Regions from separate parts of the Arthrobacter sp. TJ-263 genome, predicted to be linked through region 2. Evidence: predicted binding sites of a transcription regulator. Region 2 holds the regulator's gene; the other holds the start of a gene.
The links. Region 2 encodes LexA, which represses DNA repair genes until DNA is damaged. Its sites were predicted from a motif close to TCGAACANNTGTTCGA; they were not measured.
Positions count from the first base shown of each region.

Region 1: a site for LexA is predicted at 13,430-13,445, ahead of ruvA (Holliday junction branch migration protein RuvA). Genes of this name have one in related genera too.

Region 1 covers NZ_JBZCNE010000001.1:286,377-301,551, forward strand. Annotated here, with positions in the region: gene thrS (threonine--tRNA ligase) at 1-142, shown strand, start outside; gene AC4D2F_RS01340 (HIT family protein) at 142-768, shown strand; gene pgsA (phosphatidylinositol phosphate synthase) at 768-1,388, shown strand; gene AC4D2F_RS01350 (sigma-70 family RNA polymerase sigma factor) at 1,520-2,344, opposite strand; gene AC4D2F_RS01355 (hypothetical protein) at 2,600-2,827, shown strand; gene pdxS (pyridoxal 5'-phosphate synthase lyase subunit PdxS) at 2,863-3,777, shown strand; gene AC4D2F_RS01365 (GNAT family N-acetyltransferase) at 3,855-4,643, opposite strand; gene AC4D2F_RS01370 (M3 family metallopeptidase) at 4,597-6,606, opposite strand; gene AC4D2F_RS01375 (VOC family protein) at 6,745-7,107, opposite strand; gene AC4D2F_RS01380 (type 1 glutamine amidotransferase) at 7,248-8,018, opposite strand; gene AC4D2F_RS01385 (MurT ligase domain-containing protein) at 8,018-9,289, opposite strand; gene pdxT (pyridoxal 5'-phosphate synthase glutaminase subunit PdxT) at 9,391-10,119, shown strand; gene AC4D2F_RS01395 (YebC/PmpR family DNA-binding transcriptional regulator) at 10,122-10,880, shown strand; gene ruvC (crossover junction endodeoxyribonuclease RuvC) at 10,917-11,486, shown strand; gene AC4D2F_RS01405 (TetR/AcrR family transcriptional regulator) at 11,578-12,153, opposite strand; gene AC4D2F_RS01410 (SDR family NAD(P)-dependent oxidoreductase) at 12,205-13,194, shown strand; gene ruvA (Holliday junction branch migration protein RuvA) at 13,497-14,126, shown strand; gene ruvB (Holliday junction branch migration DNA helicase RuvB) at 14,123-15,175, shown strand, end outside.
Region 2 covers NZ_JBZCNE010000002.1:36,784-51,958, reverse strand. Annotated here, with positions in the region: gene miaB (tRNA (N6-isopentenyl adenosine(37)-C2)-methylthiotransferase MiaB) at 1-166, shown strand, start outside; gene miaA (tRNA (adenosine(37)-N6)-dimethylallyltransferase MiaA) at 163-1,074, shown strand; gene dapF (diaminopimelate epimerase) at 1,079-2,029, shown strand; gene AC4D2F_RS10860 (class I SAM-dependent methyltransferase) at 2,062-2,670, opposite strand; gene hflX (GTPase HflX) at 2,792-4,372, shown strand; gene AC4D2F_RS10850 (ATP-dependent DNA helicase) at 4,365-6,434, shown strand; gene lexA (transcriptional repressor LexA) at 6,502-7,218, opposite strand; gene AC4D2F_RS10840 (LysM peptidoglycan-binding domain-containing protein) at 7,599-8,069, shown strand; gene AC4D2F_RS10835 (histidinol-phosphate transaminase) at 8,154-9,248, shown strand; gene AC4D2F_RS10830 (DUF2461 family protein) at 9,335-10,024, shown strand; gene hisB (imidazoleglycerol-phosphate dehydratase HisB) at 10,143-10,760, shown strand; gene hisH (imidazole glycerol phosphate synthase subunit HisH) at 10,757-11,395, shown strand; gene AC4D2F_RS10815 (hypothetical protein) at 11,411-11,569, shown strand; gene priA (bifunctional 1-(5-phosphoribosyl)-5-((5-phosphoribosylamino)methylideneamino)imidazole-4-carboxamide isomerase/phosphoribosylanthranilate isomerase PriA) at 11,675-12,433, shown strand; gene AC4D2F_RS10805 (SseB family protein) at 12,430-13,284, shown strand; gene AC4D2F_RS10800 (MFS transporter) at 13,311-14,612, shown strand; gene AC4D2F_RS10795 (DUF1844 domain-containing protein) at 14,713-15,165, opposite strand.

The DNA of each region.
Region 1 (15,175 bases), on a different contig from region 2:
CCTCATCGCGGGAGGCGAGGACCAGGAGGCGAACGCGGTCTCCTTCCGCTTCCGCGACGGGAGCCAGGACAACCAGGTGCCGGTCGACGAGGCCGTCCGCCGGATCGTGGAGGCGGTTCGCAGCAGGGAGGCGACGGTCTGATGGCCGACGCCGACAGTCCGGACACGTCCTCCCTCGGACAGCCGGCGGCTGGCTACCCGGGTGACCGGGAGGTCACCGACGGGTTCGAACTCGCCGGCGTGCCCGACGCCTTCCAGCGGCTGTGGACCCCGCACCGCCTCGCCTACATCAAGGGCGGGCAGGAGCAGGTGACGACGGAGGAGTCGTGTCCGTTCTGCCGTGCACCGCACCTGGGCGACGAGGACGCCCTGATCGTCCATCGCGGCACGCACGCCTTCGTGCTGCTGAACCTCTTCCCCTACAACGCCGGGCACCTCCTGGTCTGCCCGTACCGGCACGTGCCCGACTACACGGACATCGACGACGCCGAGACCGCGGAGATCGCCGCCCTCACCCAGACGGCCATGCGCGTGCTGCGCCGGGTCTCCAACCCCTCCGGCTTCAACCTCGGCATGAACCAGGGCGTCACGGGCGGTGCCGGGATCGCCGCCCACCTGCACCAGCATGTGGTGCCGCGCTGGGGCGGGGACGGCAACTTCCTGCCGATCATCGCGCAGACCAAGGCCATCACGCAGACGCTCGGCGACGTGCGCGAGCAGGTCGCCGCGGCGTGGGCCGCAGGCGACCCCGCCGGATCGGCCTCCTGATGCTCAACAAGTACGCGCGGGGGTTCTTCACCCGGCTCTTCACGCCCCTGGCGCGGCTGCTCCTGAAGTGGGGAGTGACGCCCGACGCCGTGACCATCGCGGGGACCATCGGCGTGGCCGGCGGCGCGCTGGTGTTCTACCCGCTCGGACAGCTGTTCTGGGGCACGGTCTTCATCACGCTGTTCGTGTTCTCCGACGTGATCGACGGCATCATGGCCAGGATCAAGGGCCATGGCGGCCTCTGGGGCAACTTCCTCGACTCCACCCTCGACCGCATCGCCGACGGCGCACTCTTCGCCGGCGTCGCCATCTGGTTCTTCACCGGCGGACAGAACACGGCCATCGCGATCGCGGCCCTCGCCTGCCTCGTGCTCGGCATGATCGTCTCCTACGCGCGGGCCAAGGCGGAATCGCTCGGGTTCACCGCGAACGTCGGACTGGCCGAGCGCGCCGAGCGCCTCGTCTCCGTCCTCGTGGTCACCGGGCTCACGGGGCTCGGACTGCCCGAGGGTTTCCTGCTCGCGGTGCTCGTGATCCTCGCCGCAGCGAGCCTCGTCACGATCTACCAGCGGGTCAGCACCGTCCGGCGGCAGTCCCGCGAGGCCCGGCCGGCCTCCTGAGCGTGGTCGCTCGCCGGTGAGGCGGGTCCGGCGGCGTCCTTCGTCCACGTGCGGCGGGTCCCGGTCGCCAGGACCCACCACACCTGCACCATCGGGCCACCCGAGCGGGCCGGGTCGGCGCCGCTCCCGCCTCAGGACGCGGAGGCGAGGGCCGGCCGCGCCCCGGTGAACGCGACCGCGTGATCGCGCAGGGGCGTCAACGCCGTGCCCAGGGCCGAGAGGTATTCGGCGCGCCGCTTCGGGGCCACCCTGGAGGTCGGGACGGGGGCCGCGCCCGGGGTGTCGGAGTAGTGCGTCGCGAGCCCGTCGTGCAGCAGCCGGAGCGCCTCGGACTTCTGCTGCGACACGGCCGAGTGCGTGGTGCCGAGTTCGGCTGCGACGTCGGTCACCGAACGGCCCTCGAAGAAGACCTGCTCAATGATGTGCCGCATGCGCACGGGAAGGTGGACCACGGCGGCACGCAGGTGGCGGATCTGCTCGTCGGCGAGGAGCGAGGCCTCGGGAAGCTGGTCGAGCGACGGGACGAGGTCGAGCACCGTCTCGTCGAGCACGTGCACGGAGCGGGAGGCGTCGTCGAGCGCCGAGAGGACCTCCTGGCGGCTGACGCCGAGCGTCATGGCGAGCTCGTCGGTCGTCGGCCTGCGCCCGAGGGAGGCCGCGAGGGCGTCCTGCGCGCCCAGGGTGTCGCCGATCCGCCGTCGGACGGACCGTGGCGCCCAGTCGTTGGACCGCATCTCGTCCGCGAAGGCGCCGGTGATGCGGCGCCGGGCGTAGGCCCCGAACGGCACACCGAGCGTGGGATCGAAGGAGTCCGCCGAGGTGATGAGCGCGATCGCGCCGACGGACGCCAGGTCCTCCCGCGAGAGATGCGTGGCGCGGGCGCACAAGGAAGAGACGAGATACCCGACCAGAGGCAGGTTGTCGACGATGAGTTTTTCACGGTCCCGTGAATGCATGAGCAAGCTCCCCAGCTGCTTAGTCGCATTGCTGCCCGTAGCGGCAGGTGTCGTGATGAAGCTATCAGCGGCCTCCCGGGCGCATGGGGCCCTTAGGCCAATCCTGCTCAAAGGCTGAGCTTTGCCTGCTTACATCGGCAAAACTGCGGGCCGCGGTCGTGGGTCCCGGCCGCCGGCCGCGATGATTCGGCGACGTCGGACCCGTCTAAGGAGCAACCGAGAGCACCACGGCGCACCATGAGGGAAGGACACCCGATGCCGCACATCCCGGCATTCCTGCCGCCCGATCTGCACATCGTCTCGCAGGCGGAGCTGCTCCTCCTCGAGCGGGGAGCCACGGCCCGGGAAGGACGGTCGCCCGGCGGGGGCGCCGGGCCGTCCTCGCCGTGGCCGGAGGAGCCCCTCGACCGTCTGCTGGACGAACTCGAGCGTCGTGACCTGGTGGCGGGCGGCCGAGTGGCAGGTGCAGGACGCGTATCATGAAGTGTCAGCTTTTATCTACCTTTTAGGGGCAAGTTGTGTCCACCGTTGAAGGAAACTCGGCACCCGCAGCACAGACCGGTGGAAACCGGGTGAAGCGCGGCATGGCCGAAATGCTCAAGGGCGGCGTCATCATGGATGTCGTCACCGCCGAGCAGGCCCGCATCGCCGAGGATGCCGGTGCCGTCGCGGTCATGGCGCTCGAGCGGGTGCCCGCGGACATCCGCGCCCAGGGCGGCGTCTCCCGCATGAGCGACCCCGACATGATCGACAGCATCATCGCGGCCGTCTCCATCCCGGTCATGGCCAAGGCGAGGATCGGCCACTTCGTCGAGGCGCAGGTCCTGCAGTCCCTCGGCGTCGACTACATCGACGAGTCCGAAGTCCTGACGCCCGCCGACTTCACCAACCACATCGACAAGTGGAAGTTCACGATCCCCTTCGTGTGCGGTGCCACCAACCTCGGCGAGGCGCTGCGGCGAATCAACGAGGGCGCTGCCATGATCCGGTCGAAGGGCGAGGCCGGCACCGGCGACGTCTCGAACGCCACGATGCACATGCGCAAGATCCGCTCCGAGATCAACCGCCTGTCCTCGATGGCCGAGGACGAGCTGTACGTGGCCGCGAAGGAGCTGCAGGCCCCGTACGAGCTCGTGAAGGACGTCGCCGCCGCAGGCCGCCTGCCGGTCGTGCTCTTCACCGCGGGCGGCATCGCGACCCCCGCGGACGCTGCCATGATGATGCAGCTCGGCGCGGACGGCGTCTTCGTGGGCTCCGGCATCTTCAAGTCGGGCAACCCCGCCGAGCGCGCCAACGCCATCGTCCAGGCGACGACGTTCCACGATGACCCCGACATGATCGCCAAGGTCTCCCGTGGCCTCGGCGAAGCCATGGTGGGTATCAACGTCGACGAGATCCCCCAGCCGCACCGCCTGGCGGAACGCGGCTGGTAGTCCCAGCCGGGTGACAGGGAGGGTCGCAGCCACGGCTGCGGCCCTTCCGTGTTCCCGGGCGATCCGGCCGCGCCGGGTCAGAGCCCCAGGACGTAGGTCTTCCCCCGACCGAGCAGCGTAAATCCCCGCCGCGAGAAGAACTCGTAGCCCGGCGGCGTCGCGTTGACGGCGAGGTCCACCGCCCCGGCCTCGCCCGCGGCGCGGGCCACGGCGCTGAGCAACGCCGTGGCAACCCCCCGCCGCTGGTAGGCGGGGAGGACCTCGAGCTGGTGGATGCCACCGAGACCGTTCAGCCCGGCGACCCCGGCCGGGTAGAACGCGTACGCGGCCCCCGAGATGTTCCCGTGCTCACGATCGCGCGTCACGGCGTGCCAGGCCTGGCGGGGCTGGGCGCCGACCACCCGCAGTTCCTGCTGCAGCGGCCCCGAGTAGTCGGGCACCTCGGTGGTGAGGGCCGCGGCGTCGTCCCCGGGGGCGACGACGGCGGCGACGGGCGCCGTCATCCACCACGGCTGCCAGCTCGGGCTGAATCCGAGGCCGCCGAGCTCGGCGCCGTCCACCGCGCCGTTGAGCCAGACCCGCACGGAGGACGCGCCGAGCCGGGTGCCCTCGGCCAGGGCGGGCCGGACGGCGTGGGCGCGGACCGTCCCGGGGAACATCATCATGAGCTCCCGCCGCGCCGGCAGCCACACCCAGGTGGCACCGTGCGTGGAGAACGTCCTGCCGCCCGTCGCCGTCGCGAGCGCCGCGTACCAGGCGGACTGCAGCCGCTGGCACGCGGCGATGCTCACCACGCCCGACCGCCGGCGGGAGGTCGCCTCATGCGAGGCCGCGGCGGACGAGCAGGGGCTGGAGGTCCGCGTCACGCCCCCGGAACCTGCGGAACGCCTCCAGCGGGTCGATGCTGTTGCCCCGCGCAAGGAGTTCACGCCGGAAGTGGTCGCCGTTCTCCCGGGTGAGGCCGCCCGAGGACTTGAACCACTCCACGGTGTCGGCGTCGAGCATCTCGCTCCAGATGTACGCGTAGTAGGACGCCGCATACCCGCCGGCGAAGATGTGCTTGAAGTAGGAGGTGCGGTACCGGGGCGGGACCGGGGCGAAGTCGATGCCGGCGTCCGCGAGCGCCGACGCCTCGAAGGCCAGCGGATCCTCGATCACCGTGCCGGCCGGGAGGGAGTGCCACGCGAGGTCCAGCAGCGTCGCGCCGAGGTACGCGGTGGTCTCGAAGCCCTCGCCCCAGGCGCCGGCCGCGTGGATGCGGTCGATGACCTCCTGGGGAAGTGCCTCGCCCGTCTCGTGGTGACGCGCGTAGTGCGCGACGATCTCGGGCCACAGGATCCACATCTCGTTGACCTGGGACGGGTACTCGACGAAGTCGCGCGGCACGGACGTCCCGGCGAAGAGCGGGTAGGTGACGTCCGAGAACAGGCCGTGCAGGGCGTGGCCGAACTCGTGGAAGGTGGTGACCACCTGGTCGTAGGAGAGCAGCGTGGGCTCACCGGCGCCCGGCGTCGAGATGTTCAGGTTGTTGATGACCACCGCCTGCGTGCCCTCGAGCCGTGACTGGTCCATGAAGGAGTTCATCCAGGCGCCGCCGCTCTTGGTGTCGCGCGTGTAGAAGTCGCCGAGGAACAGTCCGAGCCCGGACCCGTCCTCGTTGAAGACCTCCCATACGCGCACGTCGGGGTGGTAGCCCAGGAGGTCGGGGCGCTCCGTGAACGTCAGGCCGTAGAGGCGGTTCGCCGCGTAGAAGACGCCGTCGTGCAGCACGCGCTCGAGTTCGAAGTAGGGGCGCAGGGCGTCCAGGTCGACGTCGAACTTCGCCTTCCGCACCTTCGCGGCGTAGTAGGCCCAGTCCCACGGCTCGATGCCGTGGCCGGCCTCCGCCTCGAGTTCCGCGGCCTCGGCGCGGGCGTTGCGGACCGCCGGCGCCGCGAGTTCCCGCATGCGGTCGAGGATCGCCTCCAGCGACGGCGCCGTCTGGCTATCGGTCGCCGCGGCGGCGTGCGTGTCGAAGCCGAGGAGGGCGGCGCGCTCGGCGCGGAGCGCGGCCATGCGCGTGGCGACGTCGAGGGTGTCCGCCTCGTTGCCGCGGGCTCCCCGGGTCACGGAGGCCTCGTGCAGGCGACGGCGTACCTCGCGGTTCGTGAGCTGCTCCAACGCGGGCTGCGCGGTGGGCAGGATGAGGGTCAGGAGGTATTTCCCCTCGTGGCCGGCGTCCGCCGCCGCGGTCGCCGCAGCGGAGATCGCGTCGGGGGAGAGCCCGTCGAGTTCCTCGGCGGTATCGAGCAGCAGCGCGGAGTCGTTCGTGTCCTTGAGCAGCTTCTGCGAGAACTCGGTGCTCAGCGCCGACAGCTCCGCGTTCAGCCGGCGCAGCGTGGCCTGCGCGTCGTCGTCGAGCTCCGCTCCCGCACGCACGAAACCGCGGAGGTACTCCTCCACGAGGCGCGCCGACTCGGGGTCGAGGCCGTCGACGGGCACCTGCCGGATGCGCTCGAACAGGGCGCGGTTGAGCTTGATGTTGTCCTCGTGCTCCGCGAGTCGGGGGGCGATCTGCTGCTCGAGTTCCTGGACGGCCTTGGTGGCGTGGCTGACGGAGTTGCTGAAGAAGACCCGCGAGACGCGGTCCAGGGTGCTGCCCGCGCGCTCGAGGGCGATGAGCGTGTTCTCGAAGGAGGCCGGCTCCCCGGAGCCCGTGATGCGATCGATCTCGGCGAGGTGCTCGGCGAAACCGGCGTCGAAGGCCGGCAGGTAGTGCTCGTCCCGGATGGCCGCGAACGGTGGCAGCTGGTAGTCGAGGGTACTGGGCTCAAGGAAAGGGTTGCTCATGGGAACCAACTTTGGCACGTTGTTGCACGTGCGCGCACCACCCCCGACCTCGTGGCACGTGCCTGACCGCGATCCCGCCGGTGCGGGGCCCCTCGCCTCGATCGCCGCATCCGCGCCGGTACTGGTCCGGCGCTGCGCTCAGCCTCCGACCGGGGGAGAGTAGAGCTGGAGGTCGTTGCCCTCGCTGTCCTTGAACGGCAGGATCCGCCCCCAGGGGTACTCGCTGATCTCACCCTCGATGGACGCGCCACCCTGCGACGAGATGCGCTCCAGCTCGTCCTCGATGGAGCCCTCGGGCTCGAAGCTGATGACGGCGCCGCCGCCGCGCCCGCCGTGGGTGTTCTCGCGGGCGTTGAGGCCGATCGTCAGCCCGCCGGCGTCCACCGTCGACCAGTCCGCCTGCTCCATGGTGACGCTCAGTCCCAGGGTGTCCCGGTAGAAGGCGAGGGCCCTCCCCATGTCCTCGACGGGCACCCAGACGGTTGCTACTCCCTTAGCCATGACGCTCCTTCCGCGGACCCGTGCGGGATCCGGTGGGGTGGCGGGCCCCGGCCGGGACCCGTCCCTGAGAACGCTACCGGTAGGACTCCCCGGCCGGCCGGGATGCCGGCGCCTCTTGACGCACCGGCCGGTGTGCTGTCCTACCGGGGCCGGGCGCCGGCGTGCTGCCGGGCGAGGTCCGCGAGGGAGTCGTCGAGCCCGGCGTCGTCGAACGCACCGAACTTCCGCTCGGCTGCGGTCCGCAGGAGGAAGTCGGCGATCATCGGGTTCTTGGGCAGCAGTGACCCGTGCAGGTAGCTCGCGACGATGTTCCGGTAGCGGGCGCCCTCGTGCTTCTCCTCGGCGTTGTTGCCGGAGCCCTTGACCACGGTCGCCAGGGGCCTCAACCCGCTGCCGAGGAACGTCTGCCCGCTGTGGTTTTCGTAGCCGTGGATCTCGCCGAACTCCTCGCTCGTGGCCACGACGTTCCCGATCAGCCGCTCGGAGCCGCCGCGGGTCTCGAGGTCGAGCACCCCGATGCCGGGGATGACGGTGCCCTCGTACGTCCGGAAGCTGTTGCCGAAGAGCTGGTAGAGCCCGCAGATGAGGAGCATCGGTGTGCCGTCCTCGGCGAGCTCCCGCAGCCGGGGAGCGATGGCCTGGAGGTCCTCCTGGATGACCACCTGGCCGCTGTCCTGGCCGCCGCCGCCGACGATGATGTCGACGTCGTCCGGGAACGGGTCGCCCGCGTTGTGCTCGAGGATCTCGGCGCCGTAGCCGCGCCAGGCCAGGCGCTGCTTCAGGACGAGGACGTTGCCGTAGTCGCCGTAGATGTTCATCTCGCGCGGGTACAGCTGCAGGACGCGCAGCGATCCCTTCTGCGGATCGGTGGGCGCCCCGGTGAGGGCGGCAGCGGATGGGGCGTCACTCATCAGGAGACCACCTCGACCTTCGTGATCTTGGACAGCTCGCGGCGCACCGCGAGCATGGCGGTATAGGTGCAGAAGATGCGCTTCGGACGCCCCGCGGAGCCCCGGATGAACTGCCGGAGCGCCTCGGTGGTGTCGGGCTCGACGGCGCCGACGCGGACGTCGTCGTACTTCAGGCGCAGCGCCATGTCGAAGGCGCGGACGCCGCTGACGACGTCCACCCCGCCGAGGCCCAGCGAGTCGAAGTCGACGTCCCACAGCCAGGACATGTCGCGTCCGTCGGCGTAGTTGTCGTTGATGGCGATCATCGTCGCGCAGCCGGCGGGGTCGAAGGACTTCAGGCCCAGGCGGAATCCGCTCGGGTTCTTGACCAGCACCAGTTCGAGGGCCTGGCCGTCGACGACGAGGCTCTCGCCCCGGCCGAACGCCGGTTCGACGGCGGCGAGGGAGGAGAACAGCCGGTCGCCGTCTGCACGGCCGCCGAGGACCGCGCGGGCCGCCGCGAGGGCCGCCGCGGCGTTGAAGATGTTGTAGACGCCGCGGAGCCGCAGGTCGGTGTGCGTCGTCGTGCCCTCCACCTCGAAGCCCGCCGCGTTGCCGTCCACGGACGCGAGGACGACGTCGGCGGGGAGGGCCGCGGCCGGCGCGGTCCCCGCGGCGCCGCGCAGTTCGTCGTCGTTCGGGAAGGTGCTCCTGAGCGAGGCGTCGAGGCCGAAGTAGACGACGTCGGCCGCCGTGATCGACGACGCCAGGCCGGCGACGCGCGGATCCTCGCGGTTCAGCACGACCGTCTCCGTGGTGGCGAGTGCGATCCGCTCGAGCAGGCGCGTGGTCGCATCGATCTCCCCGAACCGGTCGAGCTGGTCGCGGAGGACGTTCAGCAGCAGGGAGTACCGCGGCGGGACGAGCTTCACGAAGTGGACGGCGTGGGCCTCGTCCAGCTCCAGGACGGCGACGTCGGCCCTGAGGCGTCCGCGCCAGTCGACCTCGCCGAGCAGGGCCGCCGCGACGCCGCGCGTGAAGTTGCTGCCCGTGCGGTTGGTGAACACCTTCAGGCCCTGGCCCTCGAGCAGTTCCACCACCATCTTGGTGGTGGTCGTCTTGCCGTTCGTGCCGCTGACGACGACGACGCCGCGGGGGAGGGTGGACAGGGCGCGGCCCATGAAGCCGGGATCGAGGCGCTCGACCACGAGGCCGGGGAAGGCGGAGCCGCCGCCGCGCAGGCGGGAGGCGAAGCGCGCAGCCTTACCCACGAGGACTGGAAGGGGATTCATGCCTCCAAATTATCGCAGGCCCGCCCGCCTTCCCGGGACGCGGCGGGGAGGCGCTCCTCACGCCCGGCGGGAGCGGGGGCCGGAGAACCTAGAATTGGGGGATGACCTCCCCGTCCCTTCCGGCTCCCATGCCCCCGTCCGGCGTCGTGGTCGGCGTCCTCGCCGTCCAGGGCGATGTCCGCGAGCACATCGCGACCATCGAGTCCCTGGGCGGGCGCGCGGTGCCCGTCCGGCGGGCCGCGGAACTGGCCGGTGTCGACGGCCTGATCATCCCCGGCGGGGAGTCGACCACGATGGACAAGCTCACGCGCACCTTCGGGCTCGCCGGACCGCTGCGCGAGAGGATCGCCGACGGGATGCCCGTCTACGGGTCCTGCGCCGGGATGATCATGCTCTCCGACGTCCTCGCGGATCCGTCCACCGACCGCCTCGGCAACCCCCAGCAGACGCTCGGCGGCCTCGACATGGTGGTGCGGCGCAACGCGTTCGGGCGGCAGCGGGAGTCCTTCGAGACCGATCTCGCCTTCGGGGGGCTCGCCACGACCGGGAGTGCCGGCGGCACCGATCCGGTGCGTGCGGTGTTCATCCGTGCGCCGTGGGTGGAGAAGGTGGGCGAGGGCGTCGAGGTGCTGGCGCAGGTGCCCGCGTCGGAGACGCCGCAGCCCGGGCCCGCCCCGGACGGGGGCGGTGCCGGTACGGACTTGGAACCGGTCGCTAGAATTGTCGCAGTGCGTTCAGGGAACCTGCTGGCCACGAGCTTCCATCCGGAGGTCACCGGGGAGCGGCGGGTCCACGAACTGTTTATTCGGATGATCAGAGGAGAAGCGTAGGCATGTCGGGGCACTCCAAGTGGGCAACAACGAAGCACAAGAAGGCCGCGATCGACGCCAAGCGCGCGAAGTCCTTCGCCAAGCTGATCAAGAACATCGAGGTCGCGGCGCGGGCCGGCGGCGCCGACGTCGCGGGTAACCCGGGGCTCGAACTGGCCGTCTCCAAGGCCAAGAAGACCTCCGTCCCCATCGACAACATCAACCGGGCGGTCAAGCGCGGGGCAGGGCTGCTCGGCGAGGCCGTCGACTACCAGACCATCATGTACGAGGCCCGCGGACCCCAGGGCTCGGCCCTGCTGATCGAGTGCCTCACGGACAACAAGAACCGCGCGGCCTCCGAGGTGCGCCTCGGTATCTCCCGCAACGGCGGCACGATCGCCGATCCGGGCTCCGTGGCCTACCTGTTCGCGCGCAAGGGCGTCGTCACCCTGCCGAAGAAGGACCTCACCGAGGACGAACTGCTCCTGTCCGTCCTCGACGCCGGCGCGGACGAGGTCAAGGAGTCCGCCGAGACGTTCGAGATCGTCTCCGAGCCCCAGGACCTCCGGGCGGTGGTCGCCGCGCTCGACGAGAGCAGTATCGAGTACGAGACCGACGACGTCGAGTTCGTCCCGTCCATGCAGGTGGACCTGGACGCCGACGGCGCCCGGAAGTTCCTCAAGCTCGTGGACGCCCTGGAGGAGCTCGACGACGTCCAGAACGTCTACTCGAACGCCCACCTCCCGCACGAGGTCCTGGCCGAGCTCGAGAACGACGACTGACATCGTCCCTCCCGGCCCCGGACGGCGGACAGCCCCGTGACCTTCCGCGTGATGGGCGTCGATCCCGGGCTGACCCGCTGCGGGCTCGCCGTCGTCGACATCGAACCCAACAGGCGCTCCACCCTCGTGGCCGTCGGCGTGGTCGGCACCGACGCCGGGCAGAGCCTCGACCAACGGCTCCTGGTCATCGCGGAGGCCGTCGACACCTGGCTGGACCTGCACCAGCCGCAGGCACTCGCCGTCGAGCGCGTTTTCAGCGGCACCAACATCAGCACCGTCATGGGCACCGCGCAGGCGTCCGGCGTCGTCATCGTGTCCGCGGCGCGCCGCGGCATCCCGGTGGCCCTCCACACGCCCACCGAGGTGAAGGCCGCGGTCACCGGCAACGGGCAGGCGGACAAGGTGGCCGTCACGAAGATGGTGACGAAGATCCTCCGGCTCGACACGCCGCCCCGGCCCGCGGACGCCGCCGACGCCCTGGCCCTCGCCATCACGCACGCATGGCGCAGGGGAGTGGGGACGCAGGGCGCAGCCGCCGCCGGCGGACTGGTCACGCCCGCGCAGCGCATGTGGGCCGAGGCGGAGGCCCGGGCCCGACGCCGCTGAGTGCGGCCGTGCGGTCCGACCCCGGGCCTCTGCGGCTGCCCGGCGGAGGGCTCGGCAGCTACTGATCGACGACGCCCGTGTCGTCGCCCGCTCAGCGCGAGCTGCGGACGTCCAGAACGGACCGCACCCCGGACAGTGCGTCGCCCACCCGCGCCTCCAGGCCCGGCCCCCCGTCGTCCGCGAGCCAGGCGTGCAGGCACTGCCGGAACAGCGCGAACCCGATGGCTGCCAGGATCTCGGACTGCTCCGGTGGGAACCCGCGGCCGATCAGGGCCGTCGTCACGTCCTTCTGCCACCGGGCCTGCTTGGCGAGTTCCCGTCCCGACAGCGCGATGTGCGAGTCGATGACGCGCTGGCGCCGCTTCAGCAGATCACGCCGGGACTCGACCGCCGCCGCGAGCGTCCCGAGCGCCTTCCTCATCTGCACGTCGGCGCGGACGGGGCCGGTGTCCTCGGCGATGACACCGATCAGCAGCGGCAGGAGGTCGTCGTCGTCGGCGAAGAGCACTTCCTCCTTGTCGGCGAAATAGCGGAAGAACGTCCTCGGGGTGACCCCGGCCGCGAGCGCGATGTTCTCGACGGTCGACTCCGCGTAGCCGCGGTCGACGAACTGGCTGATCGCCGCGTCCACGAGGCGACGGCGGGAGTCTTCGGGCCAACGGGGCATTCCCCGATCCTACCCTTGTGTCACTTTGTGACATCAACTATAGTCTTCGCCATGACACAAACTGTCGTCACGTCACCCACGATCCTGCTCACCGGCTTCACGAGCGGCATCGGCGCACGGATGCTCGAAGAGCTTCTCGGGCATCCCTCACGGCCGAGCCTCGTCCTCCTCGCCCGGGATGCTGCGGGCCTCGAGAACACGCTCGAGCGCGTGCGTGCAGCCGGGCTCGTCGCCACGGGTGCAGGCGCCGATCTCGGTGACCTCGGCTCCGTTCGCGCGGCGCTCGAACAGGTCCACGCGGCGCAGGGACGGGGCGCGGTGCACCCCGTCGACGTCGTGCTCCTCAACGCCGGCGCACAGTTCACGAGCAGGCGGCGTGCCGGAGCGCAGGGCCACGAGCTGACCTTCACCGTCAACGTGATCGCGCAGCACCTGCTCCTGCGAGGGCTGGAACCGCTCCTCGCCCCGCGCGCCCATGCGGTCCTCCTGGGCTCCTCCACCCATCGGGGCAAGCAGGCGAGCTTCAACCTCGTCCCGGACCCGCAGTGGCGGGATCCCGAAGACCTCGCCCGGGCGGACCCTCCGGCGGACGGCCCGACGCGGTTCGCCGACGAACGCGAGCAAGGGGGCGTCGCCTACGCCTCGAGCAAGCTCGCGCTGGTGACCCTGGCCCACGAATGGGCGGAGCGCCTCGCCGCGTCCGGGCGTCGGCTGAACACGTACGACCCCGGGCTGGTCGCCGGGACGGGGCTGGGCCGGGACATGCCGGTCTCCATGTACTGGGTCTGGAAGTACCTGATGCCGACGATGAGCGTCCTCCCGGGAGCCTCGACCCCGCGGGCCACCGCCCGTCACGCGGTCCAGCTCGCTCTCGGGGACGCGCACGGGTCGCTGAACGGCGGCTATGTGGAGGTCGGTCGGGTCACCCGAGCGGAATCGGTCACGTTCGCGACGGATCGGCGTGAGCGGCTGTGGACCTGGCTCGAGGACGCGGTCGAGGAGTACCTGCCGACCTATGCCGCTGCCGGCGGGTCCCCGTGATCCTCGTCGGGCCGGGCCGAACGTGTCCGTCCTCGCCGACCCGGCACCCGCCGTCCTGCCTGCGCCCACCGTCGTGGGGATCTTGCCGGCCCTCCTGTGATCGCCGGTGCGCGGGCAGTCGCCGCCCGGATCGAGGCGTGGGGTAGGGGCAGGCCGGGGCTGGGCGGGCCCCGCCCGGCGGCGGACCCGGTGTGGCGGCTCGATCGCGGGCCGTTTCGCCGGTACCGTAGTGCATTAGAACGTATGTTCGACGTCGGGTGGACGCCCGGCGGTCCCGCCCGCAAGTGCCCCTGGAGCCCTTCATGATCAGTTCCCTGCGCGGAACAGTGACCCACGTGGGCCTGCACTCCGCCGTCCTCGACGTCAACGGCTTCGGCATGCAGGTCCAGGCGACCCCCCAGACCCTCGCCGGGCTCCGCGTGGGGGAGCAGGCAAGCGTCGCCACGGCCATGATCGTCCGCGAGGACTCGATGACGCTGTTCGGCTTCGAAGACGCCGACCAGCGCGAGGTCTTCGAGACACTCCTGGCCGTCAGCGGCGTCGGGCCCCGCCTGGCACTCGCCGTCCTCGCCGTCCACACGCCCGAGGCCATCCGTATCGCCGCGGCCTCGGGCGACGACAAGGCGTTCAGCAAGGTGTCCGGGATCGGACCCAAGGGCGCCCGCCGGATCGTCCTCGAGCTCGCCGGCAAGCTGGTCCCGCTCGACACCAAGCCCGGGGTGCCCAAGCAGACCTGGCAGGGCCAGGTCCTCACCGCCATGATGGGCCTCGGCTGGTCGGAGAAGGACGCCGGTGCGGCGATCGACGCCGCCGTCGACGAGGCGCCCGAGGTCGCCGCGACCGGTGACGTGGGCCAGATCCTGAAACTCACGCTGCGTCGGCTCGGCCAGGACGGCGCCCGCAGCTCGGCACGGACGAAGGTGGGCACATGACGGACAAGCAGCAGGAGGAGGCGCCGCTCGTCGCGCCCGCCGCTGACCCCGAGGACCGCGCCGTCGAGGCGGCACTCCGGCCGAAGAACCTCGACGACTTCGTGGGCCAGAAGCGCGTGCGCCGGCAGCTCTCGCTCGTCCTGGAGGCGTCCCGCCTGCGCGGGCGCAGCGCGGACCACGTGCTCCTCTCCGGCCCGCCCGGCCTCGGCAAGACGACGCTCGCGATGATCATCGCGGCCGAGATGAACGCGCCGCTGCGCATCACGTCCGGGCCGGCGATCCAGCATGCCGGCGACCTCGCCGCGATCCTCTCCTCCCTCACGGAGGGCGAGGTCCTCTTCCTCGACGAGATCCACCGCATGTCCCGGCCCGCCGAGGAGATGCTCTACATGGCCATGGAGGACTTCCGCGTCGACATCATCGTCGGCAAGGGGCCCGGCGCCACCGCGATCCCGCTGGAGCTGCCGCCCTTCACCCTCGTCGGCGCCACGACGCGCGCGGGGCTCCTGCCCGGACCGCTCCGCGACCGCTTCGGTTTCACCGGGCACCTCGAGTTCTACTCCACCGATGAACTCGAGCTCGTACTCCGCCGCTCCGCCATGCTCATGGACATGAAGGTCAACTCGGCCGCGTTCGCGGAGATCGCCGGCCGGTCCCGTGGCACGCCGCGTATCTCCAACCGCCTCCTCCGGCGTGTCCGGGACTGGGCGCTGGTCCACGGCGTCGACCTCATCGACGCCCGGTCCGCCAGTGCGGCACTGGACATGTACGAGGTGGACGCCCGAGGACTCGACCGGCTGGACCGCTCGGTGCTCACGGCGCTCATCACCAAGTTCAACGGGGGACCCGTGGGCCTGTCGACGCTGGCGATCGCCGTGGGCGAGGAACCGGAGACGGTCGAGACCGTCGCCGAACCCTACCTGGTCCGCGAGGGCATGCTCGGGCGCACGCCGCGCGGCCGGATCGCGACGGCCGCCGCGTGGCGGCACCTGGGGATCGAGATGCCCGCGAACGTCGCGGCCGCGATGCCCGAGGACCTGTTCTCCGTC
Region 2 (15,175 bases):
GCAGTACGCCGTCCGCCGCTCCCGCGCCGGCGACGCGTGGGACAGGAGCCAGGCCGACTCCTGCGGCGTCCCGGCGTCGTCCGACGGCACGGCCGGTCCTGACGGTGCTCCCCGCCCCGTGTCGCTGGGCATGCCGTCCCTGCCGGTCCGCGGAGCGCGTTCTTGACCCTTCCCGTGGTCGCGGTCGTCGGTCCCACGGGGTCCGGCAAGTCCGAGCTCGGTATCGCCCTGGCCCAGCGCCTCGACGGCGAGATCGTCAACGCCGACGCCCTCCAGTTCTACCGCGGCATGGACATCGGGACGGCCAAGCTGGCCCCGACGGAGCGGCAGGGCATCGGGCATCATCTGCTCGATGTCCTCGACGTCACGCAGGAGGCGAGCGTCGCCGCCTACCAGGAGGACGCCCGCCGCATCGTCGAGGACATCCGCGCCCGCGGGCGGGTGCCCATCCTCGTCGGCGGGTCCGGCCTGTACATCCGTGCGGCCCTCGACCGGCTCGAGTTCCCGCCGACCGACGCCGGCGTCCGCAGCCGGCTCGAGGCGGAACTCGCCACCACCGGGAGCGCGGCGTTCCGCCGACGGCTCCGGGAGGTCGACCCCGCCTCCGCGGAACGGATCGACGACGACCGCCGCCTCGTCCGCGCCCTCGAGGTGTACGAGATCAGCGGACGGCCCTTCAGCGCCTTCATGCCGCGGCGCGAGTACCACCAGCCCGCCGTGCAGATCGGCCTCGCCGTCGACCGGGCCGTCCTGCGCGCACGGCTCGCCGAGCGGGTGCACGCGATGGTGGCCGGCGGGCTGGCCGACGAGGTCGGACGCCTCGCCGCCCGCGGGCTCCGGGACGGGCGGACGGCGTCCCGCGCCCTCGGGTACGGGCAGTTCCTCCGGGTGCTTGACGGCTCCATGACGGAGCAGGACGCCGTCGAGGACACGATCGCGGCGACCCGCCGGTTCGCCCGGCGCCAGCTGACCTGGTTCCGGGGCGATCCGCGCGTGGCCTGGACGGACTGGCAGGCACCCGGTCTCGTCGACCGGGCCGTCGGGATCGTGCGGCAGCGTGGGGACATATCCTAGGACGGTGACCGACTACCGCGCCCATGCCACCGATTCCCGGCCGTCCGCCGGCCTCTCCTTCACCAAGGGCCACGGCACCGGCAACGACTTCGTCCTGACGCTCGACCCGGACGCGGCAGCCCCGGACGACGCCGCCTTCGTCGCCTCGCTCTGCGACCGCCACCGGGGGATCGGCGCCGACGGATACATCCGCGCCGTGCGGTCGTCCGCCCTTCCCGAAGGGCGGGCGCTCCTGCAGACGGAGCCCGCCGCGGACTGGTTCATGGACTACCGCAACGCCGACGGCTCGGTGTCCGAGATGTGCGGCAACGGCGTCCGCGTCTTCGCGCACTTCCTCCTCGCCTCCTCGGTGGCCGACCTGCCCGAGGGCGGCGAGCTCGCCATCGCCACCCGTGCGGGCGTCAAGCGCGTGACCCGCTCGCACGACGGGTACGCGGTGGACATGGGGCCCTGGGAGTTCATCCACCCCGAGGCGGCCGTGGCCCGGGGCATGGACTCGCTCGTGGAGATCGGCGGACTCGATGTCGACCGCCCGGCGCTGTCGATCAGCATGGGCAATCCGCACACCGTCGTCGCGCTGGCCGAGGCCGCCGAACTGCAGAGGACCGAACTGCACCGGGCTCCGGGTGTCCAGCCGGTGCCGCCGGAGGGGACCAACGTGGAACTCGTGGTGCCCTCCGATCCGCTCGTGGGGGACGACGGCGTCGGCCGGCTCAGTATGCGCGTCCATGAGCGGGGCGTCGGCGAGACGCAGTCGTGCGGCACCGGCGCCTGTGCCGCCGCCGCGGCCACACGCTTCTGGGCGGGCGCGGGAGCCCCCGCGCGGTGGCAGGTGACCGTCCCGGGCGGCGTCGTCGGGGTCACCTTCTTCGACGGCCCCGACGGCCGTGAACACGTGCTGCTCAGCGGCCCGGCCGCCCTGGTGGCGGAGGGCGTACTCCTCCCCGCCGGCTGAGCCGGTCGAACAGGATGAGCCCGCCGGGGCGGTCAGTCCGCCCGGTGCACCTCGAGGATGCGGAAGGACTTGGACGTCTCGGCGCGCCGCACCGTGAACCCTTCGGGCAGCTCCTCGGACAGCCAGCGCTGCAGGGAGTCCGCGCCCAGGTTCTTCTGCACCACGAGCCAGGCCCGGCCGCCCGGGGCGAGGCGCGGGAGCCAGCGCAGGAGCAGCGCATGCAGTTCCTGCTTGCCGATGCGGATGGGCGGATTGGACCAGATGGTGTCGAACTCGAGTGCGTCGTCCACGGCGTCGGGGGTGCTCGCCGCCACGTTGCCCAGTCCGAGGCGCGCGGCGTTCTCCGCGGTCAGTGCGACGCACCGCTCGTTGACGTCGACCGCGTGGACCTCGGCGTCGGGCGCCTTCAGGGCCATGGTGAGGGCGAGCGGCCCCCACCCGCAGCCGAGATCCAGCATCCGCCGTCCCTGCGGGTCCGGGACGGCGTCGAGCAGGATCGCTGTGCCCTTGTCCACGCCGTCGGGGCTGAACAGGCCCGACGACGTCACGAGGTCCCTGCGTGCGCCGGCCAGGACGACGGAGAGCGGTCGGCGCGTGTCCGGTCCCGCTGGCTGGGCGCTGAAATAGTGCTGAGACTCCATGGACAGAAGCCTAGTGGCACACCGGAGGCACCCGGCGCGGGCAGGTTTCGCGCTGGGAGAATACGCTGGAGCAGGCCGGGCCGTCAGCCGTAGGATTGAGGGACATCCACCTAGGGAGACTATGACCGAGAACCACGGACATTCCACCGGCGCCGACATGGGCCCGGAGGAGATCCAAGCCGTCATCGACCGGATCCTCGCCAGCGACGAAGCTGCCGTGGCCAAGGCGAAGAAGGGGACACCAGCGCCGGACACTTCCGCGCCGATCGAGAAGACCTGGCGATCACGGGCACAGGCCCTGTCCCAGGACGAAGAGCCGTCGGACGCCGACGGAGACCAGCAGGACCTGGCCGAGCGCCGGGCGCTCCGACGTGTCGCAGGACTGTCCACCGAACTCGAGGACGTCACCGAGGTCGAGTACCGGCAGCTCCGGCTGGAACGCGTCGTCCTCGCCGGCCTCTGGAGCGAGGGAACGGCGCAGGACGCCGAGAACTCGCTCCAGGAGCTCGCGGCACTGGCGGAGACGGCCGGTTCGGAGGTCCTCGACGGCATCGTGCAGCGACGCCTCAAGCCGGACCCCGGGACGTTCCTCGGCTCGGGCAAGGCCCAGGAGCTCAAGGGGATCGTCCAGGCGACCGGAGCGGACACCGTGATCGTCGACAGTGAGCTGTCGCCGTCGCAGCGCCGCGGACTGGAGGACATCGTGAAGGTCAAGGTGATCGACCGGACCGCGCTGATCCTCGACATCTTCGCCCAGCACGCCAAGAGCCGCGAGGGCAAGGCGCAGGTCGAACTCGCCCAGCTCGAGTACCTGCTCCCGCGCCTCCGCGGCTGGGGCGAATCCATGTCCCGCCAGGCCGGTGGCCAGGTCGGCAGCGCAGGCGCCGGCATGGGCTCGCGTGGCCCGGGCGAGACGAAGATCGAACTCGATCGGCGCAAGATCCGTACACGGATGGCGAAGCTCCGCCGCGAGATCGCGGGGATGAAACCCGCGCGGGAGACGAAACGCTCCAACCGCCGCCGGAACCAGGTACCGTCCGTCGCCATCGCCGGCTACACGAACGCCGGCAAGTCGTCCCTGCTGAACCGGCTCACCGACGCCGGCGTCCTCGTCGAGAACGCGCTGTTCGCCACGTTGGATCCGACGGTCCGCAAGGCGGAGACACCCGACGGCATCGGCTACACCCTCGCGGACACGGTCGGCTTCGTGCGGTCGCTGCCCACCCAGCTCATCGAGGCGTTCCGCTCCACCCTGGAGGAGGTCGCCGACTCCGATCTCATCCTGCACGTCGTCGACGCGTCCCACCCCGACCCCGAGGGCCAGATCGCCGCGGTCCGTGCCGTGCTGACGGAGGTCGACGCCCGCAAGGTGCCCGAGATCATCGTGCTGAACAAGGCCGACGCCGCCGATCCGTTCGTCATCGAACGGCTGCGGCAGCGCGAACCACGCTCCGTCGTCGTCTCCGCACGGACGGGCGCAGGGCTCACCGAGCTGCGCCAGCTGATCAGCACGAGCATTCCCCGCCCGGGCGTGAAGCTGGACCTGATGGTGCCCTACGAGCGCGGGGAGATCCTCAGCCGCCTCCACGAGGAGGACGTCGAGATCCTCGGCCTCGAGCACGTCGGCGAGGGGACCCGCCTCGAAGTGATGGTCCGGGAGGGCCTGGCCGCCGAGCTGGAGGCGTACGTCCGGCATGAGTGAGAGCACGCGGTCCGGCGCCGTGGCGCCGGACCCGGCTCCCCGCTCGGACGAAGCACGGCAGGCCCTCGAACTGCTCGACACCGCGGTGGCGGCCATGGGCGGGGAGATGCGCTCCGGCCAGCACGAGATGGTCCGGCAGGTCAGTGAGTCCATCCACTCGGGCGAGCACCTGCTCGTCCAGGCCGGCACCGGGACCGGGAAGTCGCTCGCGTACCTGGTCCCGCTGATCGCCCACGCCATGGACAGCGACCGGCCCTCGATCGTCTCCACGGCCACGCTCGCCCTCCAGGCCCAGATCGTGGGAAGGGACCTCCCGCGCCTCCTGGACGCCGTGCGGCCCGCGCTCACGCGCCCCGTCGACGTCGCCCTGCTCAAGGGCCGGTCGAACTACGTCTGCCTCCACAAGACCGGGGGCGGATTCCCGGAGGAGGACGCGCCGGGCACCCTCTTCAGCCTCGGCGAGGACGCCACGCCACACCCGTCCCCCGCGGCCGACGGTCCGTCCTCGGCACTCGGCAGGGACGTCGTGCGACTGCGTGAATGGGCAGAGGAGACCGCGACGGGCGACCGCGACGACCTCGTGCCCGGCGTGAGCGATCGCGCGTGGCGCCAGGTGTCCGTCTCCAGCATGGAGTGCATCGGTGCCGCCCGCTGTCCGATGGCCCAGGAGTGCTTCAGCGAGAAGGCGCGCGCCGCAGCAGCGGACGCCGATATCGTCATCACCAACCACGCGATGCTCGCGATCAGCGCGTTCGAGGGGCTCGCCGTCCTGCCGGAGTACGACGTCGTCGTCATCGACGAGGCGCACGAACTGCACGACCGGGTGACCGGAGCCGTCTCCGGCCAGCTCTCCGCCCCGATGGTGAGCGCGGCGGCCACGGCGCTCCGCCGCCACGCCTCCATCAGTACGGCCGCCCTCGACACGGCCGCCGACGCCTTCGAGGCGGCCGCCGAACTCGTCCCCTCGGGCCTGCTGCCGGGAGGCCTCCCGGAGGATCTCGAGCAGGCCCTGGCCCAGGTCCGGGACGCGTCCCGCGCGGCGCTGTCGGACACGAAGACGGACGGCAAGTCCGAAGCCGACGTCGACGGCGGCCGGCAGGTCGCCCGCTCACGCACCACGCTGGTCTTCGAGCTCGCCGAGCGGATCCTCGCGGCGTCGGACCTCAACGAGGTCGTGTGGGCGTCGCGTCCCAGCAGCTTCACGCCGGGCTCCGGCTACACGCAACCCGACGAGACCGCGCCCGCGACGCTGAACGTCGCGCCGCTGTCCGTCGCCGGACGGCTGCGGGAGGGACTGTTCGAGGACCACACCGTGATCCTGACCTCCGCGACCCTCGCGATCGGTTCCGAGTTCGGTCCCGTCGCGGGGTCGCTGGGACTCAGCGGTCCCGGTGCGCCCGCCTGGACCGGCGTCGACGTCGGGAGCCCCTTCGACTATTCACGCCAGGGCGTGCTCTACGTGGCGAAGGACCTGCCGAAGCCCGAGCGCGGAACCTCCGGTGCGCAACTGGAAGAGCTCCTGGGACTCCTCACCGCGTCCCGAGGGGGTGCGCTGGGACTGTTCTCGTCCAAGCGGGCCGCCGAGGAGGCGGCGGAGGCACTGCGTCCGAAGGTCGACTTCGAGATCCTGTGCCAGGGGGAGTCCTCGCTCAACGCGCTGGTCACGCAGTTCGCGGACGAGCCGGACACCTGCCTGTTCGGCACCATGTCCCTCTGGCAGGGCGTCGACGTGCCGGGGTCCTCGTGCCGGCTGGTCGTGATCGACCGCATTCCGTTCCCGCGGCCGGACGATCCCCTGATGACCGCCCGCACGCGGGCGGTGGCCCGGAACGGGGGCAACGGCTTCATGAGCGTGTCCGCCACGCACGCGGCCGTCCGGCTCGCGCAGGGCGCGGGACGCCTGATCAGGGCGGCGGAGGACAGGGGCGTGGTCGCCGTCCTCGACAGCCGACTCGCCAACGCCCGGTACGGCGGCTTCCTCCGGGCAGCCCTCCCGCCCTTCTGGGCTACGACGGACCGCGCGACCGTCACCGGGATCCTGGAGCGGCTCTCAGGGCGCTGAGGCGTCCCTCCGGCCGCGACACGACAGCTTCGACACGACAGCTGCGACACGACGGTCGCCGCGAACGCTACAGCGCGCGCATCACCGAGACGACCTTGCCCATGATGCTGGCATGGTCACCCAGGATGGGCTCGTAGCGGGTGTTCTGCGGCAGGAGCCACGTATGGCCGTCCCGCTGCCGGAAAGTCTTCACGGTGGCCTCCTCGTCGAGCAGCGCCGCGACGATGTCGCCGTTCTGCGCGCTCTGCTGCCGGCGCACCACGACCCAGTCGCCGTCGCAGATGGCGGCGTCCACCATGGAGTCGCCCGAGACCCTGAGCATGAAGAGATCACCGTGGCCGACGAGCTGGCGGGGCAGGGGCATGACGTCCTCCACCACCTGGTCCGCGAGGATCGGTCCGCCGGCGGCGATGCGCCCCACGAGCGGCACGAGGGCGGTGTCGACGGCGATCCGGTGCTCGGTGGCGGGTTTCCCGTCCGGGGACGGACCGGCCTGGGCGCCGGACGTGTCCGGGGCCAGGGTCAGGGGGAGCAGGACCTCCATGGCGCGCGGGCGCTTTGGGTCCCTGCGCACGTAGCCCAGCCGCTCGAGCTGCGACAGCTGGTGGGTCACGCTGGACAGGCTCGCGAGGCCCACGGTGTCGCCGATCTCCCGCATGGACGGCGGGTACCCCTTGTCGGCGATCGACCGCTGGATCGTCTCGAGGATCGTCAGCTGCCGGGCGGTCAGCCCCTTGGACACGGAGCGGCCGCGCGGCCTGCCCCGGCCCGCGGAGATGGGCACGGCGTCTGCCGGAACGTCGGCAGTGTTCGATTCCTGCCGGGCTGCCGCTGGTGATTCCGCCACTGTTGCGCCTTTCGCCTGGGATCGCTGATCCCGTCGTCGCCGCCGGTCGGCTTCCGTGGTCCGGAAACCGTTTTGTCAGAGGCGGCTGGTTGTGTGAGATGCATCGACCACGGAACGGCCCTCGGAGAGCAGCATCCGTCGACGATGTCCTGATCTCTTCACGCTAGGACAGTCGAGGGCACTTTTCAAACATATGTTCGACCGAGTCTCGACACGGGTCGATCGTAGATGCTAGAAATAGGCAGATGCTTATTAGAACGTGTGTTCGAACCCGGTGCTTCGCCCGGTCAGGGCATTCGAAGGAAAGAGGAACGGCAATGGTTACACCCGTACTGCATGGCAGCTCGCTGTGGACGCCCGCTCGCCCCGACAGCCACCTCAGGCTCGTCCCCACGCCTGAATCGCCCGCGTCCCCCACCGCCTCCCCGACCTCGAGCTTCATGGCGCCGTCCCGTCCCTCCACGCAGCGCAGTGCGGACCGCCCCCTGACGCTCACGCGGCGAGGGCGCCTGCTCCTGGTCGGCCTGCCCATCGCCCTGGGCGTCGCGGCCCTGATCCTCCTCGCGGCGTTCCTGACCTCCCACGCCCAGGCGGGGGAGTCGGCACCCACGGCCACGGTCACGGTCGAGGTGAGTGTCGTCACCGGGGAGACGCTGTGGGATCTCGCCGTGCGCCACGCGCCGGAGCGTGATCCCCGGGACGTCGTCGCCGAGATCGTCGAACTCAACGACCTGCCCAGCTCCGTGGTGCAGGCAGGGCAGAGCATCGCGGTACCGGCCGCGGGGTGAGCGGCTCCCGCTTCCCGCTTCCCGCCAGCGCGCCGGACCATGGGCCGTTCCTGCAGGAACTGCCGCGTCCCTTAAACTGAAGCAGTGCCCTCCTCCGTTGAAGCCCTAGCCAACCTCCCCCTGCGCGACGACCTCGTCGGGCTGCACCCGTACGGCGCGCCGCAGTTGGATGTCCCGATCCTGCTCAACGTCAACGAGAACACGTACGGCGTGCCGGCAGATGTGCACGCGGCCATCGTGGAGGCGGTCGCGAAGGCCACCACAGGCCTCAACCGGTACCCCGACCGCGAATTCTCCGACCTGCGGAAGAACCTCGCCGACTATCTGGGGCACGGCCTCACCCCCGATCAGTTGTGGGCTGCCAACGGGTCCAACGAGGTGCTCCAGCAGGTCCTTCAGGCCTTCGGCGGACCCGGGCGCACCGCCATCGGTTTCCCGCCCACCTACTCGATGTACCCCCTGCTCGCGAGCGGGACCGGTACGCGCTACGTCACCGCCGCCCGCGGCGCCGCCTACTCCATGACGCCGGAGGACACCGCCCACGCCGTTCGCGCATCGGGCGCGAACATCGTGTTCCTGTGCTCGCCGAACAATCCGACCGGCACGGCGCTCGGCCTCGACGTCGTGGAGGCGGCCTACGAGGCCGGCGAGGACGCGCGTGCCATCATCATCGTGGACGAGGCCTACGGCGAGTTCGCACAGGAGGGCACCGCGAGCGCCCTCACCCTGCTTCCCGGACGTCCGCGGTTGCTCGTGTCGCGGACCATGAGCAAGGCCTTCGCCCTCGCCGGGGCGCGCATCGGCTACCTCGCGGCGGCGCCGGAGGTCGCCGACGCCCTGCGGCTCGTCCGACTGCCCTACCACCTCTCCGCCATCACCCAGGCGACCGCGAACGCGGCCCTCACCCACGCGGACACGCTCCTGGCGAACGTCGAGGCGATCAAGGTGCAGCGCGACCGCATCGTCCGGGAGCTCGAGGCCCTCGGACTCTCGCCTGCGCCGTCGGATGCGAACTTCGTGTTCTTCTCGGGCCTCGAGGATCCGCACCGTGTCTGGCAGGGTCTCCTGGACGCGGGCGTCCTCATCCGTGACGTCGGCATCCCGGGATCCCTGCGGGTCACCGCGGGTACGGAGGAGGAGACGACGGCGTTCCTGACGGCCCTGGCGACGCTGCTCTGACCGTCGATCCCGGGTCGGTCCGGGGGTGTCGGGGCCACTCGATGCGGGCCTTGCGCCGCCCGGGCGCATCGCCGATCATGTGTCGCATGGATCGGCCGATCTTCGATGAGGCTCAATCGTTCTTCGCGCGGCTGGAGGCGGACAACACCCGCGAGTTCTGGGCCCGCCAGCGCAGGCTGTACGACGTCGGCATCCGGCCGGTCTTCGCCGCGGTGTGCGCGGCCCTGACGGTCTTCTCGGACTGGCGGATCTACCGCCCGCACAACGACGTCAGGTTCCGGCCGGACAGTCCGCCGTACAAGACCTTCATCGGAGCGGTCGCCGAGCGGCCCGACGGTGTGGGCGCTTTCCTCCGCGTGAGCAGCATCGGCCTCCTCGTGGCAACCGGCCTGCCGCTTCCCGCACCGGACCAGCTCGCCGCTTTCCGTGCCGCGGTGGCGGACGACGTCGCGGGCCCGGCCCTGGTGGCCGCGATCGGGACGATCACCGCGCGGGGGATGATGGTCCGTCCCGGACGGGCGCAACCGCTGAAGCGTGTGCCCCGCGGCTACCCGGCGGACCATCCCCGGGCGGATCTGCTGCGGTGGAAGGGCATCGAGGTCGACCACCGCGTGCGCCGGCCCGCGTGGACGGACGTCGCCTCCGCGTCGTCGGGCATCGACGAGCTGCTGCGCGAACCCGCCGCGCTGCACGAGTGGCTCGCCCGCTACGTGGGAGCATCGGCACTCACCGCGGAGCAGCGGTTCGGCCCGCGCCGCCGGACCGCGGCCCCGTGATCGGCGTGCAGGGCGGGTACACCTAGAATTGAAGGGCAGGACCGCCCGGCGGCTCGCGCCGCCCGTCCTGTTCCCACGTCGATCCGCGCCTGAACGACGCGCACAGAAGGAAGATGCCATGACAGTTGATGCCGCCCGCGGCCGTACGGCCCGTATCGAGCGCGTCACGAGCGAGTCCAATGTCCTCGTCGAGATCGACCTCGACGGCACCGGGGCGTCGTCGATCGACACCACGGTGCCGTTCTACGACCACATGCTCACCGCGCTGTCGAAGCACTCGCTCATCGACATGACCATCAGGTCCTCCGGGGACACCCACATCGACGTCCACCACACGGTGGAGGACACGGCCATCGCGATCGGCGAGGCCCTGCGGATCGCCCTCGGCACGAAGGCCGGAATCCGACGCTTCGGCGAGGCCACCGTCCCCCTCGACGAGGCACTCGCCAACGCCGTCGTCGACATCTCCGGGCGTCCGTTCCTCGTGCACGGCGGGGAGCCGGCCGGCCAGGAGTACCACCTCATCGGCGGGCACTTCACGGGGTCGCTGACGCGCCACGTGTTCGAGGCGCTCGCCCTGCACGCCCAGATCTGCCTGCACGTCACCGTCCTCGGCGGCCGCGACCCGCACCACATCGTCGAGGCCCAGTTCAAGGCCCTCGCCCGGGCGCTCCGTGCGGCGGTCGAACCGGACCCGCGGGTCGAGGGAATCCCCTCCACGAAGGGAGCGCTATGAGCGCGCGCACCGTCACCGTCCTCGACTACGGGTCGGGCAACGTCCGGTCCGTGGTGCGCGCCCTCGAACACGTGGGCGCCGACGTCGTCCTCAGTGCCAAGCCCGACGACGTCCTGAACGCCGACGGTCTGCTCGTCCCCGGGGTCGGCGCGTTCGCCGCCGTCATGAAGGGCCTCAAGGACGTCGACGCCCTGCGCATGATCGGGCGCCGGGTCGCGGGCGGTCGGCCCGTGCTGGGGATCTGCGTGGGCCTGCAGGTCCTGTTCGACGAGGGCGTGGAGCACGGCGTGCGCACGCCCGGCATGGGCGAGTGGCCCGGCACCGTCGAACGCCTCAAGGCCGACGTCGTGCCCCACATGGGCTGGAACACCGTGGAACCGCCGGAGGACACCGTCCTGTTCGACGGACTCCGCGACGAACGGTTCTACTTCGTGCACTCCTACGGCGTGCAGGACTGGTCCTTCGACGTCACCCAGCCCGCCATGAAACCGCCGCAGGTCACCTGGTCCGACCACGGTGGCCGGTTCATCGCCGCCGTCGAGAACGGTCCGCTCAGCGCCACCCAGTTCCACCCCGAGAAGTCCGGTGACGCGGGGGCCCGGCTCCTGCGCAACTGGATCGACGGGCTGCGCTGATCCGGTGGTGAACCGATGCTGAGCCTCGTGCTCATGGGGGTCGCCGGTCTCCTCATCGGCGGCGCCTTCTCCCTGCGCGGCCAGGAGTTCCCGCGCTGGGTGTGGATCGCCTTCCTCGCCCTCGCCGGCCTGGCGCTCCTGGCCGCCTACCTGTTCACGCTGCCCGGCGACTGACCCCGCCCCGCACCGCCACACCCCGCCCCGCACCGCCACACCCCGCCCCGCACCGCCACATCCCGCCCCTCCACCGCGGCGCCGCCGCCCGTACGAAAGCAGACCATGAGCCCCTTCACCGAATCGCCCACCCTCGAGCTCCTCCCCGCCGTCGACGTCGCCGACGGCCAGGCCGTGCGCCTGGTGCAGGGCGAGGCGGGCAGCGAGACCAGCTACGGGGATCCGGTGGACGCGGCCCGCGCCTGGCAGGACGCCGGCGCCGAGTGGGTGCACCTCGTGGACCTCGACGCCGCCTTCGGTCGGGGGTCCAACAAGGACCTCCTCGAGCGCGTCGTCAGGAACCTCGACATCAAGGTGGAACTCTCCGGGGGCATCCGCGACGACGCGTCGCTCGAGGCGGCGCTGGAGCTGGGAGCGACACGCGTCAACCTCGGCACCGCGGCGCTCGAGGACCCCGAGTGGACCGAGCGGGCGATCGCCCGGTACGGGGATGCCGTCGCCGTCGGGCTCGATGTCCGCGGGACCACGCTCGCGGCGCGCGGCTGGACCGAGGAGGGCGGGGACCTGTGGGAGGTCCTCCAGCGCCTGGAGGACGCCGGCTGCGCCCGCTACGTCGTGACCGACGTGACGAAGGACGGCACCCTCAAGGGCCCGAACCTCGCCCTCCTGAAGGACGTCCTGGCGAAGACCACGCGCCCCGTCGTCGCCTCGGGCGGTATCTCCAGCCTCGACGACATCGCGGCCCTCCGCGAACTCGTGCCCCTCGGGCTCGAAGGCGCGATCGTCGGCAAGGCACTCTACGCCGGGGCCTTCACCCTGCCGCAGGCCCTGGACGTGGCAGGGCTGCCCGCCTCGGACACGTGAGCGGCCGGCAGCTCCCCGCGCACATCGCCGCCGCTCTCGCCGGTAACACGGCGGATTCCGCCGGGCAGCCGTGGGCGGGCCGCGACCTGTCCGGTCCGGAGAACCCGCTGCACGCCTTCGACGACGACGACGGTGCGGCGGACCCGGGACTCCTCGCAGCACTTGCCGGGCTCGTGGGACCCGCGGGCCGGCCCGGCGATGCCGAGCGGGCCGTGTTCGGGGCCCTCACCACGGCCCGGGTGTTCATCCCGATCGTCGCACGGCTCAGCGACCAGGCGGAGGCCGCCACCGGGCTGCACTCCGACAAGGAGGCCGAGATGGCGCTCGTCACGCTGACGGCGCCCGACGGCCGCAAGGCCCTCCCGGTCTTCTCCTCGACCGAGGCGCTGGGCCGCTGGCACCGTGACGCGCGACCCGTCGCGGCCTACGCGTCACGGGCAGCCCTCGCGGCCGCTGCCGAGGATGCGCAGCTGATGGTGCTCGACCCGGGGGCCGATCTCACGTTCGTGCTGCGGCGCCCTGCCGTCTGGGCCCTGGCCCAGCAGGTCCCGTGGACGCCGTCGTACGAGGACCCGGCACTGGCGTCGCTCGTCGAGGAAGCGGCCGGCCTGGAGGAGGACGTCCTCGGGGTGGGCCTGCGGCCGGCGGGCGGAGTGCTGACACGCACGGCCGGCGGTAGCATTGCCTCCGGTGGGGGACCGGGCCCCGAACTGCGCATGGATCTCCGGCTCCGCCCGGGCCTGTCTCCCGACGGGGTGCGCGACGCCGTCGCCTCCTTCCGCGGGAAGCTCCTCGGCCTCACCGGCTTCGTGGAACGCGTCGACTCGCTCGACATCAAACTCACCCGCTGACGGGTCGTCGGCCAGAAAGACGAACAGTGAACTTCGCCGTATACCGGGACCTGCTGCGCATCCGCTCCGTCCGGAGGCTGCTCCTCGTCGGGATGATCGCCCGCTTCCCGCACTCCGCCGCCGGGGTGCTGCTCACGCTCCACGTCGTCCAGACCCTCGACCGCGGCTACGCGGAAGCGGGCGCCGTCGCCGCCGTCGTCACGATCGGCATCGCGGTCGGCGCGCCGTGGCGCGGCCGGCAAATCGACAGCGCGGGACTGCGGCGCGCGCTCATCCCGTCCGTCGTCGCGGAAGCCGTCATCTGGTCCGTGGCACCGCACCTGTCCTACCAGTGGCTGCTCGTGGCGGCGCTCGTCGGCGGACTCTTCACCCTGCCCGCCTTCTCCGTGATCCGCCAGGCGCTCGGGGTCCTCGTGGACGGCGACCGGCGGCGCACGGCCTTCACGCTCGACGCCATCTCCACCGAGGTCATCTTCATGGCCGGCCCTGCGGTGGGCGTCGTCCTGGCCACCCAGGTGTCCACGGTGCTCGGCCTGACGCTGGTCGGGATCGCCACCGCCTCGGCGGGCCTGTTCCTCATGTGGTTCAACCCGCCCACGCGGTCGGACCAGCTGCCCGACGCCGTCACGGTCGCGGCCTCCGCGCCCGCCGGGATGAACGAGGCCGCGGCGGACCTCATCGGCGCCCGGAACTCCGGCACGCAGGAGCGGCGCGCTGCGTCGGTGCTGCGCCGCGGAGTGCGGAGGGTGCTGCCCTGGATCACCGTGCCGCTGGTCATGGTCATGATCACGGCCGCCGGTGCCGGGCTGCTCCTCTCGGGTACCGAGGTGGGCATCGTCGCCGCGCTCGAGCAGACGGGGAACGAGAGCCAGCTCGGCCTCGTCTTCGTGGCGTGGTGTGCCGCGTCGGTGGTCGGCGGACTCGTCTACGGCGCCCTGCACCGGCCGATCCCGCCATCGCTCCTCCTGCTCGGCATGGCCCTGCTGACACTCCCCATGGGGTTCGCCGAGACCACGCTGTCCCTGGCCCTGCTGTCGATCCCGGCGGGCCTGCTCTGCGCGCCCGTCCTCTCCGCCGCCTCCGAGAAGGTCGCGGACCTCGTGGCCGAGGACCGGCGGGGCGAGGCGATGGGCTGGTACGGCTCCGCGCTGACCTCCGGCGTCGCGCTCGGAGCGCCGGTGGCCGGGCTCCTCATCGATGCCGTCGGTCCGTGGGGCGGTTTCACCGCGGTGGGCGTCGTCGCCGCGCTCATCGGCGTCGCCGGGTTCCTGGCGCGGGACCTCGGCAGCCGGACGCCCGCGGTGGATACCGCCGGCGCCTCCCGCTAGGCGGGCGCGCCCACCCGCACACCGCCTCCCTCGAACGCGAACGGCCCGTGCCCGGTGGGGCACGGGCCGTTCGAAGCCTGGCGGCCGCGGGACGACGGGATCAGTTGACGGGACCCGTGTACTTCTCTCCGGGGCCCTGGCCGGGCGCATCCGGGATGATCGAGGCCTCACGGAACGCGAGCTGCAGCGAGCGGAGCCCGTCGCGCAACGGCCCTGCGTGCTGGGACCCGATCTCGGGGGCGGCCGCCGTCACGAATCCGGCCAGCGCGGTGATCAGCTTCCTGGCCTCGTCGAGGTCCTTGAGCTGCTCGGCGTTCTCCTCGTGGCCGAGGCCGCACTTCACGGCCGCTGCGCTCATGAGGTGCACCGCCGACGTCACGATGACCTCCACGGCGGCCACCTCGGAGATGTCCCGCATCTGCTGCCGGACGCCCTGCTCGGCCTCGTCCGAGGCAGCGTGGCCGTGGTCCTGCTCCTCGGCGAAGCTGCGGCGGGAGGCGCCGGCCGGCTCCTCGGAGGGGGCGTGCTGCGGGTTGTCGTGTGGCGTGTTCATACTGGTAAGC